DNA from 3 places in the Paenibacillus aurantius genome. Region 3 is predicted to be linked to each of the others. Evidence: riboswitches for the same ligand, from Rfam matches in the RefSeq annotation. Region 3 holds a riboswitch; each other region holds the start of a gene.
The links. Region 3 has a riboswitch for cyclic di-AMP ahead of MJA45_RS10020 (hypothetical protein). Riboswitches for the same ligand answer to the same signal wherever they lie in the genome.
Positions count from the first base shown of each region.

Region 1: another riboswitch for cyclic di-AMP. It lies ahead of MJA45_RS06365 (TrkH family potassium uptake protein); the one in region 3 lies ahead of MJA45_RS10020 (hypothetical protein).
Region 2: another riboswitch for cyclic di-AMP. It lies ahead of MJA45_RS20180 (CAP domain-containing protein); the one in region 3 lies ahead of MJA45_RS10020 (hypothetical protein).

Region 1 covers NZ_CP130318.1:1,297,014-1,304,269, forward strand. The annotation lists gene MJA45_RS06360 (CPBP family intramembrane glutamic endopeptidase) at 1-715, opposite strand, end outside; cyclic di-AMP (ydaO/yuaA leader) riboswitch at 968-1,102, shown strand; gene MJA45_RS06365 (TrkH family potassium uptake protein) at 1,170-2,531, shown strand; gene MJA45_RS06370 (potassium channel family protein) at 2,562-3,224, shown strand; gene MJA45_RS06375 (cation:proton antiporter) at 3,247-4,482, shown strand; gene MJA45_RS06380 (LysR family transcriptional regulator) at 4,714-5,616, opposite strand; gene MJA45_RS06385 (succinate dehydrogenase cytochrome b558 subunit) at 5,872-6,528, shown strand; gene sdhA (succinate dehydrogenase flavoprotein subunit) at 6,544-7,256, shown strand, end outside.
Region 2 covers NZ_CP130318.1:4,438,363-4,445,618, reverse strand. The annotation lists gene MJA45_RS20185 (fumarate hydratase) at 1-694, shown strand, start outside; cyclic di-AMP (ydaO/yuaA leader) riboswitch at 905-1,035, shown strand; gene MJA45_RS20180 (CAP domain-containing protein) at 1,041-1,796, shown strand; gene pnpS (two-component system histidine kinase PnpS) at 2,059-3,852, shown strand; gene MJA45_RS20170 (response regulator transcription factor) at 3,978-4,694, shown strand; gene MJA45_RS20165 (AraC family transcriptional regulator) at 4,775-5,653, opposite strand; gene MJA45_RS20160 (Gfo/Idh/MocA family protein) at 5,783-6,868, shown strand; gene cydS (cytochrome bd oxidase small subunit CydS family protein) at 7,002-7,109, opposite strand; gene MJA45_RS20155 (cytochrome d ubiquinol oxidase subunit II) at 7,116-7,256, opposite strand, start outside.
Region 3 covers NZ_CP130318.1:2,211,703-2,218,958, reverse strand. The annotation lists gene MJA45_RS10035 (NUDIX domain-containing protein) at 1-436, opposite strand, end outside; gene MJA45_RS10030 (DUF1284 domain-containing protein) at 463-882, opposite strand; gene MJA45_RS10025 (DUF4395 domain-containing protein) at 978-1,397, opposite strand; cyclic di-AMP (ydaO/yuaA leader) riboswitch at 1,550-1,692, shown strand; gene MJA45_RS10020 (hypothetical protein) at 1,800-2,012, shown strand; gene MJA45_RS10015 (MBL fold metallo-hydrolase) at 2,048-2,875, opposite strand; gene MJA45_RS10010 (glycerophosphodiester phosphodiesterase) at 3,061-3,801, opposite strand; gene MJA45_RS10005 (MgtC/SapB family protein) at 4,053-4,805, opposite strand; gene MJA45_RS10000 (glycerol-3-phosphate dehydrogenase/oxidase) at 4,810-6,567, opposite strand; gene MJA45_RS09995 (glycerol-3-phosphate responsive antiterminator) at 6,755-7,256, opposite strand, start outside.

The DNA.
Region 1 (7,256 bases), 910 kb from region 3:
CAAAGGTAAAAAAGAGGGAGCCGCCGAGCATCCACTTCGTGCTCTGGCTCTGCTTATCCATGTACCCCGTGAAAGCATCCGGCAGTTCGAACGAAGGAAGAAGGGACAGAGCCTCGCTGCCTCCGACCTCTACATTCAGCACCAGCCGCGCTTCCCCCACAGCCGTGTCCTTGCCCTGGTACACGAAGCTGCCGGGGGTTTTTTGTTTTTCCGGGACCGGGGTGAAGCGGGCGGGCTCGTAGCCGGCCGACGCCAACGCCTGGTCCGCCTGGGTGCGGTCGGAGGCCGCCGGGCCGGTTCTCGGGCCGGTCGTTTTCCAGCCGGTCACGACGGCTTGCTCCATCCCGACCCGGACGGACAGCTGCCGGCTTCCGTTCTGCTCGCGGATCTCCACCTGCCAGTAGTCGAGGGGGACCTTGTCGGACAGGGTCTTCTTGTACTCGGCGGTTAAGTCGTTCTTCTCCACGTAGGCGCTCATGGATTTGTCGTTCTGGTAGGTGACGCTGCTGTTTCCGGGCGTAAAGCCGGGGAACTGGCGGGCGGCCCAAGCAGACGCTGCGGCTTGGGCCGCCTCCTCGGTAACGGGCGGACGGCCCATTTCCTCGTCGACCCCGCCACCGCCGGCCAGAGCGTTCCAGGCCATGACCCCGAAGTACATCAGCACCCCGGCAAGAGCAAGCAGAAGCAGGTTCCGGTTCAGTCTGAATGGAAGCAATCTCATGTCCCCTTTTTATGGAAATGTTACAAATCATTATACCTGTTTGCTTGAGGGCGGTACAACCGGCCGCGCTTGACCCGGGCGAGAGGCGGGGAAAAGCAGTGCGCAAGGGCAAGAGCGGGCAAAGAAGAACAAATGAAAGCTAGCTCCCCGCCTTATGAAAGATTAAGTCCAATTTTCATGAAAATCCGTTCTTTTCCGTTAATATTGACTTTGTGAATCGGACGGAAGCAGGCTATAATCGAAATCAATTGAATAGAGCCGAATTTCTTATAGAAAACGGGGGAACCATTGTACCATGGGGTGAATTTCGCATGTTATGCGAATAGGGGGCCTGTCGACCCGAATCCGTCAGCTAACCTCGTAGGCTGAATGTCAGGAGCCATACCAGTCGGGCATTGGTTTTCCAGTGTCTTTTTTTGTTGCCCAATTCCATGTAAGCAAGAGGAGAATGAACGTGTCCAAACGAAAATTCAGTCTGTTCCGGCTGACCCCGCCGCAAATTCTGGTGATCGGGTTCGCCATTATCATCCTGACCGGAGCGGCGCTGCTGACCTTGCCGGTTGCCTCGACGGACGGCATCCACACCCCTTTCCTGGACGCCCTGTTCACCGCCACCTCCGCTACCTGCGTAACCGGTCTCGTCGTGGTGGATACCGGCACCCACTGGACCCTGTTCGGGCAGGTGGTCATCATTCTTCTCATTCAGATCGGCGGCTTGGGCTTCATGACCATGGGAACCCTGATTGCCTTGGTCATCCGCAAAAAGATTTCTTTACGGGAGCGGCTTATCCTGCAGGAGGCGATGAACCAAGGAAGCATGGAGGGCATCGTCCGGCTGATCCGCCGGGTCCTTCTTTATGCCTTAACGATCGAAGCGGCGGGAGCGGCGCTTCTGACGATCCGCTGGTCGTTCGATATGCCGTTCGGCAAGGCCCTTTATTATGGGGTCTGGCATGGCATCTCCATGTTCAACAATGCCGGCTTCGACTTGTTTGGCGGAATCAACGGCAAGTTCAGCTCACTGACCGGCTATGTGGACGATCCCATTGTGAACTTCACGGTTATGGCATTGATCGTCCTGGGGGGACTGGGCTTTATCGTTATCGCCGACGTTCACGAATTCCGCAAAACGCGGAAGCTCTCCCTGCATTCGAAGGTCGTGCTGTCCGCCACCGCTTTCCTGATCGTCTTCGGGGCGATGGTCATCTGCGCCTTCGAATTCACGAATCCCGCTACGCTCGGGCCGCTGAGCCCGGCGGGCAAGATCTGGGCATCTCTGTTCGCCTCGGTAACCCCGCGGACGGCGGGAGCCAATACGATAGATGTGGCGGGCATGAGGCAGGCGACCCAGTTTTTTACGGTCATTCTTATGTTTATCGGGGCCTCACCCGGATCAACGGGGGGCGGGGTGAAGACGACGACCTTTACCATTCTTATCGGAGCCATGATCGCCATGATTCGAGGGAAGGAAGACATCGTCCTGTTCCGCAACCGGCTGGCGAAGGACCGCATCTACAAAGCCATTACCCTTACCTTTTTCGCCTTGTTCCTGGTGGTCTTCGTCACCATGCTGCTTTCGACAACGGAGGATTACTTCTTCCTTAAAATATTGTTCGAGGTCACGTCGGCGTTCGGTACGGTGGGGCTCTCCATGGGGCTTACCCCCGATCTCAGCACCATCGGCAAAATCCTCATTGCCCTGATGATGTTCATCGGCCGCCTCGGCCCGCTGACGCTGGCCTATGCATTAGGGCCTAGACCGGAGAAGGAATTATACCGATACCCGGAAGGCAAAGTAACGATAGGATAATGTCCCGCAGGGAGAAGGAGAAGACAACGTATGAAACCAAGTCAGTATGCTGTCATCGGGCTGGGCCGTTTCGGCTCCAGTCTTGCTAAGGAACTGGTCGAGCTGGGCTATGAGGTTCTCGGCATCGACAAAAATGAAGAGATCGTAGACGAAATGGATGCTTACCTGACCCATACCGTGGTAGCCGATTCCAATGATGAAGAGGTGCTGCGCTCACTCGGCATCCGCAACTTCGACTGCGCGGTGGTGGCGATCGGAGACGACATTCAAGCAAGTATCCTGACCGCCATTATTCTAAAGGACCTCGGGGTTAAGAAGGTGGTGGGCAAAGCTCTTTCCGCCCTTCACGGCAAAGTGCTCGAAAGAGTGGGCGTGGACCGGGTCATCTACCCGGAACGGGATATGGGGGTCCGGGTGGCCCATCAGCTCGTCTCCCCGAACCTGCTGGATTACATCGAGCTGTCCAAGGAATATACGATCGCCGAGCTTTCGGCCACCCGCAAACTATCCGGCAAATCGCTCAAGGAGCTGGACACCCGGGCCCGTTTCGGCTGCAGCGTCGTGGCCATCAACAAGAAGGACGGGGTCATCATCGCCCCGACCGCCGAGGATGTTGTGCAGGAGAACGACATTATGGTCGTCATCGGCACCAATGAGCAGATCGAAACGTTCGAGAATGCGGTAAACGCATAAAACCAGAAAAGAGGCGCCCGGCATGGAAAGCCACACTACGGTCATGATTCATCATATTCTTCTGCTGTTCATCTCCATCTGCCTTTTGGGCATGACCGCCGGCAAACTCGCCAGCAAGCTTAAGCTGCCCGACGTGGCGCTTTTTCTTTTTGCCGGCATGCTGGTCGGTCAAGGGCTGCACTGGATTAACGAGTCGAGCAGCTCGCTTACGAATCAGTTTATTCTAACGGCGGGTTCCGCCCTCATCCTGTTTGACGGGGGACGAAACATCCGGCTCGGGGGGCTTCGCCGGGTCTGGCTGACGGTCTCCCTGCTGAGTGTGCCGGGGGTGCTGATCACCTGCGCGGTAACCGCAGCGGCGGTCCACTTCCTTCTCGGGCTGGATTGGATTTACTCGTTCCTCTTGGGAGCGATTATTTCCTCCACCGACCCGGCCACGCTCATCCCGGTGTTCAAGCAGGTGAGAATCCGGCCGAAGGTCAGGGAGACCGTGGAGAGCGAATCTGCCTTCAATGACGCGACGGGCTCCATCCTCACCTTCTCGATTCTCGCTGTCGTAACCGGAACCAAGCAGGTCACCCTGGCCTCCGGAGTGGCCGATTTCCTCACAACGGCCGTCGGCGGGATTCTGGTGGGCTGCCTGATCGGCTTTCTGGCTTCGTTCCTGGTGGCGCACATCAACCTCGGGGTTCTGCGGGACTATACGACCATCGCCATGATCGTGACGGCGCTCGCCGCTTTCCTGCTGGGCGAGTCCCTGCATGTGAGCGGCTTTATGGCCACCTTCACGGCGGGTCTTCTTTGGGGCAACGCTTCCTTGTTCCGGCTCGATATGGAGGACAAACAGAAGGAGATGGAGCATTTCTCCGAGAATGTCACCATTATCATGAGAATGCTGATCTTCGTTCTGCTCGGAAGCCAGGTCAACTTCGCGGTGATCGGGCAGTACCTGTGGCCGAGTCTTGCGGTGCTCGCGGTTTTCCTGCTGATCGCCCGGCCTTTGACCGTTCTCGCCTCCACGCTTCCGGACCGTCGGGCGGGCTGGACGTGGAAAGAGATCGCGTTCATGTTCTGGGTGCGGGAAACCGGGGTTATCCCGGCCGCTCTCTCGGGCATGATCGCCGCCACGGGAATCGCACATGCCGACGTGATCGCCTCGGTTACGTTCCTGGCCGTTCTTATTACCATTCTGCTTCAGGCAAGCACCACCGGCTATGCCGCCCGCCGGCTTGGTCTGGAAGAGGGAGCCGAACGCTGAGACCCTTTAGAAGAAAGGACGAGAATCCCTTGTACGACTGGGGAACTCGTCCTTTCTACTATAGAAGGGGAGGGACCTCTCTAACCGGAGGACGGCTGACCCGGAACGATTGACTTCCCATTCCAGCACATCCGGCTCTCCAAAATGGTCAAAACATCAGGCTTTCATGTATATCCCATCCTCTCCGTGGAATTATAGGGGCTATTGGGTCTTTTTTCTTTCCCGGGTCCATCAGCCTGCATCCGTTCGGGCGAAATATTCCTTCGCCTTCTCCACGAAGAACCGGATGGCGCCGTCGCGGGCCGCTTCGTCGGTATAGACGAGCGAGGTCGTCCGCTTGGTCTGGATCAGCTCCGGCAGCTGGCGGATGCACAGGTCGTTGTTCTCCAGGAGGCGGCTGCGGAGATAGGACATGGGCAGCAGGGTGGCCGTTCCCATCGTCGAGACCAGCCGGAGAATCGCTTCGAAGGAGTCGATTTCCATTTTGACATTGGGAAACACGTTGTGGCGGTGAAAAATCTCATCCATCATGATGCGGTACCACGTCCCTTTGGAGAATAGGATCATCGGGAGGTGATCCAATTCCCTCATCCCTACGGAGGAAGCCGAGCTCAGCTCGTGCAGGGCGGGGAGCACCAGGCAGAGATGGTCGTCAAAAAGAGAGTCGCAATGAAGCCCCGGCTGCTCGATATGGGAAGCCACGAGGCCTATATCGACCTTATGGTCTTTGACCAGGGAGACAATCTCATGCGTCTTGCCTGTGAGCGCCTTGATGTCGGTGTTGGGACTGCCGCCCGTGTAGAAGGAGATGAGATCGGGCAGCGTGGACTGGAGCGTAGTGAGACTAGCCCCGATGGTCAGGCTGGCGGGTAGCTCCCCGATCTTAAAGCGGTTCATGGCCTGGATGAACTCCCGGTCGAGCTGGCGCATCTGGATCGCGTACTCGTAGCAGATTTGGCCCGCCCGGGTCAATTCGAGCCGCTTGCCCTTCCGTTCAAAGAGCCGGACGCCGAGCGACTCCTCCAGGTTCATAATTTTGCGAGACAGCGCCGGCTGGGAAATGTTCAGAAGCTGAGCGGCCCGATTCAGGCTCTGCTGCTCCACGACATCCGCGAATACGTCCATATTTTCCATGCAAGGACATCCTCCTGCTTATGTTTTCTTGTTATAAGTAATTATAAGAAAATAGTATTTCCATTATAAGCTTGGGAAGAGTACTATTAAAGCATGTCACAATCCGTTCACAAGAATGAACGCTGCACTTGACCCGGTTGTTAGGTTTCGATAAAATTTGACATTTTATTGACGCTTGTACCCGGCGGGAGTACAATGTTAGATGGTTTTGCTTCTAAAGCCGCTTCACCATTTAAGGGAGGGAACATGTAAACGATGAGGGCCAATTCTTATCATTACCGCAAAATTCATTCTTTGCTCGGGGTCATTCCGATCGGGTTTTTCCTGATTGAGCACCTGCTGACCAACTATACCGCGTTCAAAGAAGGGCATCAGGGCTTTGTCGACCAGATCAACTGGCTGAACAGCCTGCCGCTCGTACTCGCTCTGGAGATCTTCGGCATTTACCTGCCGCTGCTTTACCATGGCGTTTATGGCCTGTACGTTGCCTATACCGCACGCAACAACGTGACGAACTACGGATATTTCCGCAACCTGATGTTTACGCTGCAGCGGATTACCGGGGTTATTACGTTTCTGTTTATTGCCTGGCATATCTTCGAAACGCGCATTCAGGTAGCCCTCGGCAATGTGGCGCATGAAGATCTGGGCGTCCGGATGCACGAAATCGCCACCCAGCCTATCGTGTTCGCTCTGTATGTAATCGGAATCGTAGCGGCTTCCTTCCACTTTGCGAACGGAATGTGGTCTTTCCTGGTGGCCTGGGGGATTACGATCGGCCCACGTGCGCAGCGCGTTTCCAGCTACGTGTGGATGGGCGTGTTCGTGGTGATGGCCGTTATGTTCGTGCTGTCCCTGAGCGCCTTCACCGGAACGGAATTCCAAGACACAGCATCCATTAAGCACGGCTAAGGAGGAACCGAAATCATGGCTAATTCTAAAGTAATCGTAGTCGGCGGCGGTCTGGCCGGCCTGATGGCAACCACCAAAGCGGCCGAGGCGGGCGTGCAGGTCGACCTGTTCTCCCTAGTGCCGGTTAAACGGTCGCACTCCGTATGCGCCCAAGGGGGCATCAACGGGGCGGTCAATACAAAAGGGGAGGGCGACTCTCCGTGGGAACACTTCGACGATACCGTATACGGTGGCGACTTCCTGGCTAACCAGCCTCCCGTCAAAGCGATGTGCGAAGCGGCTCCCGGCATCATTCACCTGATGGACCGGATGGGCGTTATGTTCAACCGGACTCCGGAAGGTCTGCTTGATTTCCGCCGGTTCGGGGGAACGAAGCATCACCGGACGGCTTTTGCCGGCGCTACTACGGGGCAGCAGCTTCTGTACGCTCTTGACGAGCAGGTACGCCGTTGGGAAACGGCCGGTCTCGTGACGAAGCACGAGCACTGGGAGTTCACGGGGATCGTCCTCGACGAAACCGGAGCCTGCCGCGGGATCAGCGCCCAGGACCTCCGCACGATGGAGATTCATACGTTCCGTGCCGACGCCGTTATCATGGCGACAGGCGGTCCCGGGATCATCTTTGGGAAGACGACGAACTCCGTCATTAACACCGGTACGGCGGCCAGCGCCGTTTACCAGCAGGGCGTTTACTACGCCAACGGCGAATTTATCCAGATTCACCCGAC
Region 2 (7,256 bases), 2.2 Mb from region 3:
CGATCCGGAAACCGGGGAAATCCGGGAATGGATCTACAACAGCAGCACAGGAGAGAAGGTAGCCGTTAGGGACGAAGCGGAAGTGGCGGCTGCGGCCGGCCAGCCGGAGCGCCGCGAGATCGTGCTTCAGACGCCGATTACAGAAGAACAGGTCCGCGAGCTTCGTGTTGGGGACGTCGTCGTCATCAACGGGATGATGCACACCGGGCGCGATGCGCTGCACAAGTATTTGATGGACCACGATTCCCCCGTGGACCTGAACGGCTCGGTCATTTATCACTGCGGACCGGTCATGAGCAAGGACGAGCAGGGAGAATGGCACGTCAAGGCGGCCGGCCCGACGACGAGCATCCGGGAGGAGCCTTACCAAGGCGACATCCTGAAGAAATTCGGCATCCGCGCGGTCATCGGCAAGGGCGGCATGGGCGCCAAAACGCTTAAAGCCCTCCAGGAGCACGGAGCCGTTTATTTGAACGCTATCGGCGGCGCCGCCCAGTACTATGCCCGCTGCCTGAAGAAGGTCGAGGGAGTGGACTTCATGGAATTCGGGGTGCCGGAAGCGATGTGGCACCTTCAGACGGAAGGCTTCGCCGCGATCGTGACCATGGATTCCCATGGCAACAGCCTTCACGCCGACGTGGAGAAGCATTCACTTGAGAAGCTATCTGAGCTTAAGGAGCCGGTTTTCCAGTAATAAGAATTGGGTAGGGACCATCTGCGCGGCAGATGGTCTTTTTATCGTTGGAGGATTCGTCTTCGTTATCAAGGGTGTCGACGGTTCCTGAATAAGGTAGATAAGGCGCGAAATCGGGAGGAAGTGGGTGGATTAGCTATCCTGTTCTCTAGTAAATCCATAATTTGTAGGATGATAGACAGGAAGGGATTATGGTAACCTGATGGGGCTTACAAATTTAGGCCGAAGCCCCTTAAGGGGCGCGGGGGAACCACAACTGGGGTGAAACCACGTCAAGTGGTCGGGCAACTCTCTGATCCCGAACCCGACAGCTAACCTCGCAGGCTGCAAAGGGAGGATTATTGCATTGAAGCATGTTTTTAAGAAAGTAGTCATGACAGGTGTTATTGCTCTTACGCCTCTTCTCTCGGTAGGGGCTGCACATGCCGAAGGGGCCACCCCGGCGGGTAACGATTATCAATCGTTATATACATTTCTTCAGAAAAGCGGGTTTACGTTTAAAGGGGTCGAACAGCTTAAGCCGCTGTTTGATAACGGCCAAGCCTTCTGGCAAGGTTACGTCGTAACCGTACCCGGCGTTCCGTCCGCTCCGGCAGCCCCAACGCCAGAGCCGGTTAAGCCGACACCAGCTCCGGCAGCCCCAACGCCAGAGCCGGTTAAGCCAACACCAGCTCCGGTAGCCCCAACGCCAGAACCGGTTAAGCCGACACCGGCACCAGCCGCACCGACAACGGCTTCCCAGTTTGCCTCCGAAGTCGTCAACCTGGTGAACCAGGAACGGGCCAAAGCCGGGCTTAAGCCGCTTTCCGTAAGTAGCGCTCTATCGGCCATGGCGAAGGATAAAGCGGTCGACATGTACAACAAAAATTACTTCGACCACAACTCGCCGACCTACGGTTCGCCTTTTGACATGATGCGCAGCTACGGCATTTCTTACTCCTATGCGGGAGAGAATATCGCCAAAGGGCAGCGTACTCCGCAAGAGGTGATGAACGCGTGGATGAACAGTGACGGTCACCGCAAAAATATTCTCAACCCTAACTTCACGACGATCGGCGTCGCGTACTACAACGGGGAATGGGTACAGGAATTTATCGGCTAAGGTTAATCTTCTTGGACTTATCGGGCTCTCCAGCCGCCATCGGCGGCTTGGGGGGCTTTTTTATTGGACAGGGGTTCTTACGGTAGGATTCCCTGGTGCCGAAGAGGTATCCCTTCTGGCACCTTCTTTACATAATCTTTAGAAAGCGGGCACACGATAGACGAACGAACGCCTTTCTTTTCACGGAAAACCGTATTACCATGGGTAGTGATACGCGCAAGAGGCGCCAACCGCCTCCTGCGTCGAAGGAAGGGGAACCCCATTGGAGAAATTTCGCGTTAGGCTTACTCTGCTATTCGTTGCTTTGATCGGGATGTCCGTGCTCGTCGCCGGATTGTTTACGGGACAGCTGCTGAAAAGAAGCTACATCGATGCCCTGCAGACGAATATGGAACGGGAAATCGCCGTCATTCTGGCTTCCGGGGAATGGACAAGAACGGGGAGCATACCCGACTTAATGAAGGTTTACAGCGACAAAGTTCACTATTACAAGGAAGCCGCGGGGGCACGAATAACGTATATAGCGGCCGATGGAACGGTCCTGGGCGATTCGGATCACGACCCCGCCACGATGGACAACCATTTGGGGCGCGAAGAGATCCAGGATGCCGCCCAGGGGACCATCGGGTTCTCCACGCGGCACAGCGATACGATTGGACAAAATATGCTGTACGCCGCTAAGGCCGTCAAGCAGAACGGGCAGACGATCGCCTATATCCGGCTTGCCATGTCGCTGGAGCAGGTGGAGGAGTCCATCGATAAGCTTTGGCGCTTCCTGCTGTTCGGACTCGCCATTCTGTTCCTGATCGCGGTCATGGTCAGCTTCCGGATCGCTTATAACCTCACGCGGCCGCTCGAAACGATCGCCCAGGTGGCACAGCAGATCACGAACCGCAATTACAAGTACCGGGTGAGCGCATCACGGCGGAACGAAGTCGGCCGGCTGGGAGAGGCGATCAACACGATGGCCGACAGCCTCGAGGTTCAGATGAAGCAAATCTCGGAGAACGAACGAAGGCTGAAGAACGTTCTGGATAACATGATGAGCGGAGTGCTCATGATCGACCGCAGCCATACAATTGTTCTGCTTAACCGGGCGGCGGAGGATTTACTGGGCTTCACCTCGGAAGAACTGCTCGGCAAGCCTTACGAGGCCGCTAACCGGCAGGTTGAATTTTCCCAGATGATCCGCGAATGCATGGAGACCCGGGAGTACGTCCGGGATGAAGTGGTGTTCTATTATCCCGAGGAGCGAATTCTGGAGATTAACCTTAATCCGCTGTATGGGGCAAACGGAGAATGGTCCGGCGTCCTGATCGTGCTGCACAACATAACGGCGGTTCGCCGTCTCGAACGGATGAGAAGCGAGTTCGTGGCCAACGTCTCGCATGAGCTGAAGACACCGGTAACGGCCGTCAAAGGCTTTGCCGAAACGCTGCTTGCCGGCGCCATGAACGATCCCGAAACCGCAAAGTCTTTCCTGCAGATCATCTATGAAGAGAGTGACCGTTTGAACCGGCTGATCGGGGATATTCTGGAGCTTTCCAAAATCGAATCGAAACGGATCCCGCTTCATTTCTCTCCGGTCGAACTGAAGGAGTTTATCGAGAAGACGGTGCATGTCATGAAAGCCCAGGCGGACAAGAAGAAGATCACCCTGGAGCTCGAAGCCGGAGAGGATCTGTATCTGGAAGCCGACGAGGACCGGCTTCGCCAGATCGTCATCAACCTGCTTTCCAATGGAATCGCTTATACACCGGAGGGCGGCAAGGTGAAGGTCAGCGTGGAACCGCTTGTGGCCGCCTCAGGGGAAGAAGAGAAGATCCGCCTGACCATCTCCGATACCGGAATGGGCATCCCGAAGAAGGATCTCCCCCGGATCTTTGAGCGCTTCTACCGGGTGGACAAAGCCAGATCCCGCAGCTCGGGCGGAACGGGGCTGGGGCTGTCCATCGTGAAACATCTGGTGGAGCTTCACCACGGCACCATTGCCGTAGAAAGTGAAGTCGGCTTGGGCTCGCGGTTTATCATTGAAATCCCGGTTCTTCACCCTTAACCGGGTTTGGGACGGCCCGGCCGGTTTTAACATTCCGTTAACATTTGCTTTACATGATCTTTACGCATACGTGCTAGAATAGAGAGGCCGGACCTTTGACTTTCTTATCAACTGGGGGGATGCCCATGCCGCATACCATTCTAATTATCGAAGACGAGCCGACGCTTGCCCGTCTTCTGTCCTATAACTTGACGCAGGAGGGCTATGAGATTCAAGTGGCCGAGCATGGGGGAGACGGGCTTCAGACAGCCCTCCAGCAGCCTTTTGACCTTATCATTCTCGACATCATGCTTCCGGGGATGAACGGCTTCGAAATTTTGGCGAAGCTCCGCCAGAAGGGCGTGAAGACGCCTGTCATCATCCTGACGGCACGAAATGCCGAGGAAGAGGTTGTTCAAGGGCTCAAATACGGGGCCGACGATTACATGACGAAGCCTTTCGGGGTAGCGGAGCTGCTCGCCCGCGTGACAGCCGTGTTAAGGCGGACCCAGCCCGGCGAGGCGATGACCGACCGGAGCCCGGAGGGCGAGAAGGTCTTTACGGTCGGGGATCTGAGAATCTACCCGGACAAGTATGAAGTTCTTCTGAACGGAGAGTCCATTCCCCTGCGGCCGAAGGAATTCGAGGTGCTTCTCTACCTCGTCCAACGACCGGGAGTGGTGGTGACGAGGGACGACCTGATGAATGTCGTATGGGGCTTTGATTACATAGGCGGCCAGAGAACCGTCGACGTTCATGTCAGCTCCCTTCGCAAGAAGCTGGAGATGAACCAGGATACCGTTCAGATCGACTCGATCCGGGGGGTCGGCTACAAGCTGGTTTCGACCCAGCGGACCAAATAAGCCCTTACCCGGCCGGAGAGGGCAGGTAAGGGCTTAACAGTCGGGGGGCAGGAGGGCTGGTCCGTCTACTCGGCCGGCACTTAAGAGGGCTCCTGCGACCATTCCAGCATCTTCTTGCGGTATTCGTTCGGAGAGCAGTCGTTGTATTTCTTGAACAGCTTGTAGAAGTGAGCCATGTTGGGCATTCCGATTTCTTCGCCGATCTGGGCGACACTCATATCCTTCGTCAGCAGAAAACGCTCCGCGCGTTTTATTTTTTTGTAATTGACATATTCGAGAAACGACATGCCGATCGCTTTTTTGAAATATTTCACGAAGTAGTAGTAGCTGATGTTCGCGACCTTGCTTGCCTCTTCAACCTGAATCTTATGAGAAAGATTCTCGTCGATATAATCGAGCACCGGCTTCAGCCGGATAAGGTCCGCGTTGTCCCGCCTGTGCATCAGCTTCCGGGAATCGTGGCGGATCAGGCACAGGATGATCTTCTTGATCAGCATGCTGACCGCGATCTCGTAGCCCTCCTGCTTGGCCTGGGACTCCTTGAAGATCTCCTGAACACAGTCGTACACTTCGCGGCGGACGGCTTCGTTTTCCTTGAAAATATAGTTCAACCGGCTGAGGGGAAAGCCCGGTTCGAAGAAAAAGCGGAAGTATGGAAGGACGCTCTGGTCCATGTAGTGCTGGATGTCAAACTGAAACACATAATACTTCGAAGCTTCGGACAGCGTGCGGTCCCGGTGAAGCTGCGAGGAGCCGACCAGAGCCAGCTCGCCCGGCTTCAGCTGATAGAATTCGTCCTCGACATGGACCTCGATATGGCCTTCCTGAACGGCGTAAAACTCCAGCTCTTTATGATAATGCCAGCGTCCGAGCTGCTCTTCCCGGTGCCGGTGAGCTTCGAATATTTTGAGGGACAATAAAGGGTTTTCATATTGAATGTTCTCATTGAAGAATTCCACGGAAGGCTTCCTCCCAAATGCCAAAATTACATACAAGGACAACCAGAATAAACATTTCCTTTTGGAATACGTAGGTCTATACTATATTCTAGTATCATTTGCTCCATAATTCAAAGGAGGATTTATTCCATGTCGAAGAAGCTTAAAATCGCAATCATTGGCTGCGGAGGCATCGCCAATGGAAAGCACATGCCGAGCTTGTCCAAATTGGACAATATCGAGCTCGTTGCTTTCTGCGATATCATCGTAGAAAAAGCTCAAGCTGCTGCAGAGAAATATGGTGCAGAAGGCGCTAAAGTGTACGAAGACTACAAAGAGCTTCTGCAGGACAAATCCATTGATGTCGTTCACGTTTGTACGCCGAACGATTCCCATGCCGAGATCTCCATCGCCGCCCTGGAATCCGACAAGCATGTTATGTGTGAGAAGCCGATGGCCAAAACGGCTGCCGACGCCCGCCGCATGCTCGAAGCAGCCAAGCGCTCCGGCAAGAAGCTGACGATCGGCTACAACAACCGCTTCCGTAATGATTCCCAGCATCTTAAGAAGGTTTGCGAAAGCGGAGACCTGGGTGAAATTTACTTCGCCAAGGCTCACGCCATCCGCCGCCGCGCCGTTCCGACCTGGGGCGTATTCCTCGATGAAGAGAAGCAGGGCGGAGGTCCGCTCATCGACATCGGAACCCATGCCCTTGACCTGGCTTTGTGGATGGTTGACAACTACAAGCCGAAGGTCGTTCTGGGAACCTCCTACCATAAGCTGTCCCAGCGCGAGAACGCGGCCAACGCTTGGGGTCCTTGGGATCCGAAGAAGTTTACGGTTGAGGATTCCGCTTTCGGTATGATCACCATGGAGAACGGGGCGACCATTATCCTCGAATCCTCCTGGGCCCTGAACACCCTCGATGTGAAAGAAGCCAAGGTTACGCTTTGCGGAACCGAAGGCGGCGCGGACATGGAGAACAACTCCCTGCGCTTCAACGGGGAAGAGCACAGCCGTCTGTATTCCCGTGAAGTGAACCTGAAGTCCGGCGGAGTAGCCTTCTACAGCGGCAAAACCGAGAGCGATGCCGACCTGGAAGCCCGTCTGTGGATCGAAGCGATTCTGAACGACACCGATCCGGTTGTTCTTCCGGAGCAGGCTCTGGTCGTTTCCGAAATTCTCGAAGCCATTTACGAGTCCAGCCGTACCGGCAAGGCCGTATACTTCAGCTAATTGTAGGACCAACTAATCAAAGGCAGCCCTTCGTCATCTGGTATGACGAGGAGGCTGCCTTTTTTGTTCGTTGTGAGAGCGGGAGGGTTCCACTCTTCATGGCACCGGCCGGCCCGCCGGTTCAGGCGATCCTTTAGCGGGAGCCGTTGTCGCTCTTCCGGCGGCCCGTCAAGAAGAACAGGACGGCGATCGAGAAGACGACGATAAGGGGCGGGGCGATCATAATCAGAAAATGCTCCATGGGACGTCATCCTTTCTTATTTGTTCCTTGCACATACCGGCTGTCGAAGAGGAACAGGCGCATAAGCAGGTAGAGCGACGGAATCAGAAGGAGCAGGCCCGCCACAAAAGCAACGATCAGGGCGATGGCCATCGTTTCGCTCGTAAA
Region 3 (7,256 bases):
CTATCTCCTCCACGCTGTAGAAGCCGGCCGCATCCACCTCGATTCCGTCCGGCACCGGCTCCCCGCCCAAGTCCTCCATCTCGAAGGCGATATAGACGTTATGAACGGCTCTCGGCTGGTCGCGAAGGGCAATAATGGAACGAACCGCTGCCCTAACCCCCGTTTCCTCCAGCACCTCACGGACAATCGTTTCGTGAATGGGCTCGTGCTGCTCTATGTATCCCCCAGGGTTGGTCCAGCGGCCCTTTCCGGGCTCCTGGGCGCGGCGCACGAGCAGAATTTTCCCATCCCGCTTCAGAAGAGCTCCCACCCCGACGCTGTAATGGCCCCAATGAACAAATGAACAGGCCGGGCAGGCCATTCTTACCGTTCCGTCAAAATCCCTCTCGGCCAACCCGGTGCCGCAAGAGAGGCAGTACTTGATTTCCAACGCCATTCCACCTTTGTATGATTTCTTGTCCTCTATCTCTCTACCGCCGGCAAAGGTAGGTCCTCTCTAACGAGACGGACGCCATCCCGGCATACTCCGTATGGCTCCCATGGACAGCCTTCGCAAATGACGCCTACGTCATCCGGATGAATCCGCTCTTTCAGAAGGACGGTGATTTCCCCCCAGCTTCCCCGCCAACCCGGCGCAAGTCCAAGCCGCTGCAGGACCTCGCGGTCCCGGTTCCCTACCGTTCCCCTGCAGTGGTTCGTCTTATCCTCCGGATAAGCCCGGCAAATCTCGTCCGGTCCTTCCACCAGTTCGACGGACTGCTCCGGCTGCTGACGCAGCCTCTCATAGATCGAAGTCATGTTGGCGCAAAATTCCGCGGAATAGCCCATTCCCCGGTAGCCCAGGAGACACAGCAGATGATGTCCCCGCAGCTTGACGGTCATGCCTGCTCCCTCCTCCATCCGCTATTGCTCGTAAACCGGCATCTTCGACTATACCACGAAATGGAGACGGACAGCGACCCTTCTGGGCAGCCGGCTCAGGAAGGACGCCGTCTTCTATGCTGGAACTGGGACCATTGAAAGAGCAGGAAGCATCCGATGCAGAAGCCTAGAATGGCGATGAAGGCGGCCAAGGCTACCATAGCGGAGAAGACATAAGCAGCGGTCTGCCAGCCCATCAAATAGCTGACCAGTGCGCCGGCTAGAAACAGCACGGCGAGAAGCTGATTAAACTTCTGCTGGCTTTTGTCCTCCGGTATATAGTCGGCCATCGGCCGGCGGAGGAAGAGCTTGGCTGCCCGCATCACCGGATTGAAATCGGCCGCCACCCCGAGCAGACCGGAAACGAAAGGAAGGGCAAGAATCCAGTAGAAGCCCGTTGCCCAGGTCAGAAGAACGGATAGGACGATCACCCATTGATTGACGCGCACCAGCGGACGAGGAATGGAATTCGGCATAATAACCACCTTTTTTATCGGAATATTTGTAGTTTACTTCGTCTTGCCCGTTTTGGGAAGCTGACCTACGCCTGCTGTCGATTTCTGTACCTTTTTACCTATTTTTCATCGAAGGGGTTTACTTTCTCCGTTTTAGAAGCTAGAATCTAACTAACTGAATATCGCTGAGTTTTCTTTCATTTGAAAGAAAAGCGGGGGAACCACATTTTCATGGGGTGAATCGGCAGGTATGCCGAAGGACGATCTCACCGTCCTAATCCGACAGCTAACCTCGTAAGCGTGGTGGGAAGGATAGATGACAAGCAGCACAAGGTCTAGCCTTGTGTTTTTTTGATTTCTATTTCCATCGTTCCCACAAAAGGTAAAATACGCCGTTCATTTTAACTTTAGGAGGGATCCGCGATGCTATGCAAAGAGAAACTGTTCGGTCTGCTTAACAACTTGGACGAGATGGACCAGAAGTCGGCCTACGCTTTCATGCAATCGCTTGACAAGCAAAACGAAGAGCAAAAGTCGAACGAAGTCCAGGCGGAAAAAGCGGACATGGAAGAGCCTAAACCAAACAAAGCCCAAGTGGAAATTCTCGGCAGAGGATACTTTGTCGTCGGTGACTGAGGCTGTACGCAGGACGGCGGGGAATTCCCCGCCTTTCACTTCTCTTCGAGGCCAAGCTCGGCCCGGATGATTCTGATATTCTCCCGGTGGCACTCCTCCGTAAAAGCCGATGGATAAGCATGTTCCCCCTTCATCCGCTCCATCTCCCCCTCGTCTCCTTCCAGCACGGCCCGCTTAAGCCTAGCCAGGTAATCCTGGGCAAGGGTCAGCCTTCGCCTCATTTCCGTCCGGTCTGCCGTATGCCGGCCGTGTCCCGGCACCAAATGCCGAATGGCGTGACGATTCAATAGAGCCAGAGCCTTCTCCAGTGTTTCCTCATAGGCCGATGCACTGTGCGACACGAAGGGCCGTTCAAAATCGGACAAATAATCTCCCGCCAGCAGCAGCCCAAGAGGCTCCACTACCGTGAACAAGCCGTCTTCCGTATGGCCCGGCGCCAGATAGAACGTGAGCACCGTTTCCCCCAGTACCAGCTTCTGCCCGTCTTCTTCCATTACATGGTCGAGCACCGGAAAGTCCACGGGATACCCCCTGTCTACATAATGAGCCGCATCAAACTCCCGAATGAGCAACAGCTGCTTTTCCTTCTCCGGATGATGATGAAGCCCCCTGGATCCGATAGTCCGGGCCTCCGGAAAAGCCTTCCACCCGAGAATGTGGTCGAAATCCCCATGGGTAAACAGCAAGTAGCATGGCCTGTCCCCGCGCACGGAGTCCACAAAGGACCGGATCTCCTGAACCTCCCCCGGCAGCCAGCACGGATCAGTCACCAGCACAAGCTCTCGGGTCCAAACCACCGTTGAGGTGGTCTGGTAAAGGGCGCTTTGGAAGATCGCCAAGCCCTCGTCCCGGTAATCAAGCATGTCGTCATCCTCCTTCGGTCCTAAGGCCCGCTGACCCGGAAGCCCGCCAGCGGCCTTTTCCTGCATTATAGCACGCGGCGTTCCGCACGGGGAGGGTGATAAGGATGGTGCGTTCCATCGCCCGAAAAACAAAAGCCTTCTTTAGTCCGAGACGCGGATAAAGAAGGCTTTTGTGGGGGAAAGACCTAGTTCTCTTCCAGAATGGCGCGCAGGCGGCCCGGGTAATCGGTGATGATGCCGTCCACACCGAAGGAAATGGCCTTCCGCATTATCGTTTCGTCATTCAGCGTCCAAGGGTAGACGGCATAGCCGTGGGCTTGGGCGTCGGCCGAGTGGGCGGCCTCCAGCCTTCTCATGGCTACGTGTAAAGAGAAGGACTCTACCCCGGCGGCCTCCGGAAGCTTCCAGTGGTGCTCCAGACGGTTGTCGTACAGCAGGCCGACCCGAACCGATGGCTCCAGCTTCTTAAGGGTGGCGAGCGTGATGAAATCGAAGGAGGACACCACGACCGTATCTACCCGGTTCTTACGGCGCATGAGGTCAACGAGCGCTTCTTCCATGCCGGCGCCGATGCCTCCCTTGATCTCCACATTGATCATCAGGCCGCTTGGCGCGAGGTCGAATACTTCCTCGAGCGTGGGCAGCTTCTCTCCGGCATAAGCCTCCGAGAACCACGAGCCGGCGTCATAACGGCGAAGCTCCTCCAAGGTCATGTCGGCCACGGCGCCCGTTCCGTTCGTGGTCCGGTTGATCGTGCCGTCGTGAATGACGATGATTTGTCCGTCCTTGGACAGATGCACATCCAGCTCAAAGGCGTCGCAGCCCTGCTCCAAGCCGAGCTTAAATGCCGCCAGTGTATTCTCGGGTGCCTCCCCTGCGGCCCCGCGATGGGCAATGACCAGCGGTTTGGTTTCGTTCGTTGCCATGTCTTTTCCCTCTCTCCTATGTCCATTTGTCTTCCTTTGCTGTCGGCTAACGATCCGCCAGCGGCAGCAAAAAGGAGACGAAAGAAAGCCGGGAACCTGTAAGCAATTCGACGCCGGACGGCGCCGTTTTGCCTTGTTCCTAGGTTTTCTCATCGTCTCCACCCGGTTCACGGCTTATTGGCTGATGAATGGTAAAGCATTAATTCGTGAACAAGTATGTCATGGATGATTTTGGTTGTCAAGCACAAATGCTAAGCGGATGGACTGGACATCCGGGACACGGTCTGGCTGCTGCTCCACTTGGATTCGATGGACAGCACATCTCCCGTTTTGGAGATGCCTTCCAAGGCTTTGACCATCCGGTCTCCACTTGCAAATTTCAGGCGGAAGCGCAGCTCCATCACCGGCTCCCCCTTCTCCCCCAAGACAGGCTTTTCTTCGGGGGTCATGTTTACGTTCGCGATCTGAATGCCCTGCAGCCCGAATTCCGTGGCAATGCGTCCGAGGCTACCCGGCCGGTCAAAAATTTTGATGGTGACCTCCTGGTGACGCCGGTCCCGCATCAGCACCTTCTCCCACTTGTTAAGGAGAAACAGGCTGACCAGCACCAGTAGGGTCGCGAGTCCCGCGCAATAATAGAAACCAGCTCCCACGCAGAGACCGATCGCGGCCACTACCCAGATCGAAGCGGCGGTGGTCAGACCCGATACGGTTGCGCCCGTCCTCATAATGGCCCCGGCTCCCAGGAAGCCGATGCCGCTGATCACCTGGGCGGCGAGACGGGCCGGATCCATCCGCACATTCTCTTCCGTGACGAATTGGGAGAACCCGTAAATGGACAGAAGCATGATGGCGGCCGAGCCGATGCATACGAGAATATGGGTGCGGAATCCGGCCGCATGATGATTCCACTCCCGTTCCAGTCCGATCAACCCTCCGCAGAGGGCGGCCAAGAGTAGGCGGATCGTTAAATGCCAATCCGAAATATACCAAACACCGGACATCGTGTCACGCCCTTTCTGCCGATACCGGCGTCGGCTTTGAAGCCGGTGATTTTGTTCCAGGCGCCGGAGCGGCCGGGCTTACATGGGGTTCCAGCTGCTTATCATTGGGCGGCAGCTCGTGGATGCTGCGGAACATCCGGTCAAGCTCCTTCGCCTGTTCTTCCGCTTGAGCTTCGTCCCAGCCCAATTTCTCTTTCATCAGGGAGAGAACCTCCCCGCTCAGCCTTTCGGCTTTCGGAAGCTTGAAATACGACCATCCCGTCCTCAAGCGGACAAAATCGGCCGCGCTTACCGTCATTTCTTCTTCAATGGCATACGATACAAGGGCGCTCAGCTCTCTCGTCTCCAGAGGGAGGTCCTTCTTCGCGGATGTCTTAAAGCGCTCGACAATCCCCATCGCTCCGGTACCGTACGTATCGACCCATTCCTGCATCGCCTCGCTGCTGACGCCCAGGCGGACACCGGCCGCGTGCATTTCCTTCTTCCAGTCGGCAAAGGAGCCTCTTCCTTTGTTCTCTCCCCCGCTTATGACGATTTGATCGGTGCTGCAGCCAGGCAGCTTCCGGCCATCGGCGGCGTAGATCCGTTCGCCTACCAGGTCGACCACTTTCTCCGCCATTTTGCGGAAGCCGGTCAGCTTGCCTCCGGCAATGGTGATGAGACCGGTGGGCGAATGGAAAATCTCATCCTTGCGGGAGAGCTCCGACGGCCCCTTGCCTTCTTCGTAAATAAGAGGACGAAGACCGGCCCAATGGGAGCGGACATCCCCGACCGTCAGCTTGACGGAAGGGAACATGGAGTTAATGGCACGCAGGAGATAATCCCGGTCCTCCTCCGTTGTTCTTGGGGTTTCGATTGTTTTGTCATAGGCGGTGTCCGTTGTCCCCACATACGTGCTGGAGCCCCGGGGAATGACGAAGACCATCCGTCCGTCCGGCGTATCGAAATAGGCCGCCTGCTTAACGGGAAGCTTATCGTAATCGATAACCAGGTGCACCCCCTTCGTGAGGAACAGCCGCTTGCCCTGCATGGAGCCGTCGAGCCGGCGGACATCGTCCACCCAAGGTCCCGCTGCATTAACTATATGCTTGGCATAGAGCTCATAGCTCTCTCCGCTCACCCGGTCCTTGACCTCGACACCGACCACCCTGCGGTCCTTGTACAAGAAACGCACCGCTTCCGTATGGTTGACGGCCAGCGCCCCGCGGGCCGAAGCCGTTTTCATAATTTCCAGCGTCAACCGGGCATCGTCGGTCCGGTACTCGAAGTATAAGCCTCCGCCTTTCAATCCGTCCGATTTGAGAAGAGGCTCGCTTTTCATCGTCTCTGTGCGGTTTAGCATCTTCCGCCGTTCCTTGCGTGCCACTCCGGCGAGCCAGTCATAAATGTATAAGCCGATGGAGGACATGAAATAACCGTACGTGCCTCCTTTATAGATCGGAAGCAGCATGGGAGCCGGGATCACGAGATGGGGGGCATTCTTGTAGAGAATCGTCCGCTCCCGGCCCACCTCCTGCACCAGCTTAACCTCTCCCTGCTTCAAGTAGCGCAGACCGCCATGGACCAGCTTGGTGGAACGGCTGCTGGTGCCCGATCCGAAGTCCTTCTTCTCAATAAGGCCAATGCGGAGTCCCCGTTCGGCCGCATCCAATGCGATACCCGCCCCGGTGATTCCCCCTCCGATGACAAGCAGATCGAGAGGCTCTCCTGCCATCTCTTCCAGCTTGCCCGCCCGGCTTTCCGCCGAAAATGCTGCACTCATCCAAACCCCTTCTTTCTTTGTAGAAATAAGAAAAAGCCGGCTCGAAACAGAGTCCTCCCTACGGGATATCCCTCTGTTTCCAAGCCGGCTCTCCATGGTCTCCGCCTGCTTTGAAACGATTATGCTTGTGGGCTGTGGCCCGGCCCCTCGGGACTTTCCTCTCCCGAGAGGCCCGCGGCCGGCTTCCTTACTTAGTTTCCCACAAGTCGTGAGATCCGACGGACACGGCCAAAGCTCCAGCCTCAAGCGCTTCGTCGATCTCCTGCCGGGTGCCGACCAGCCCGCCCGCAATGATGGGAAGCGGGGTCAGGTTGGTCATTTCCCGGATAATCCGGGGCATGATGCCCGGCATAACTTCGATGGCATCGGGGAGGCTTTGCTCCACCGCTTTGATTCCTTTCGTTACGGCATTCCGGTCGATCAGGAAGATGCGCTGAATGGCCATAAGGTCCATGTCCTTCGCGAACCTAATCAGGTTGCTTCTCGTGGAAATGATTCCTGTCGGGCAAACATGGCGGGCGACATAAGCCACTCCGCTTCGGTCTGCAGCAATCCCTTCAATAAATTCCATATGAAGGAAGACCTCTTTGCCGGCCGCGAGAACCTTCTGGACCAGCTCCTTGACATTAAAGATCGAACCCGTGAGAAGAAAGACGATATTCGCCTCCGCCTTCAGGGCTGCTTCCAGG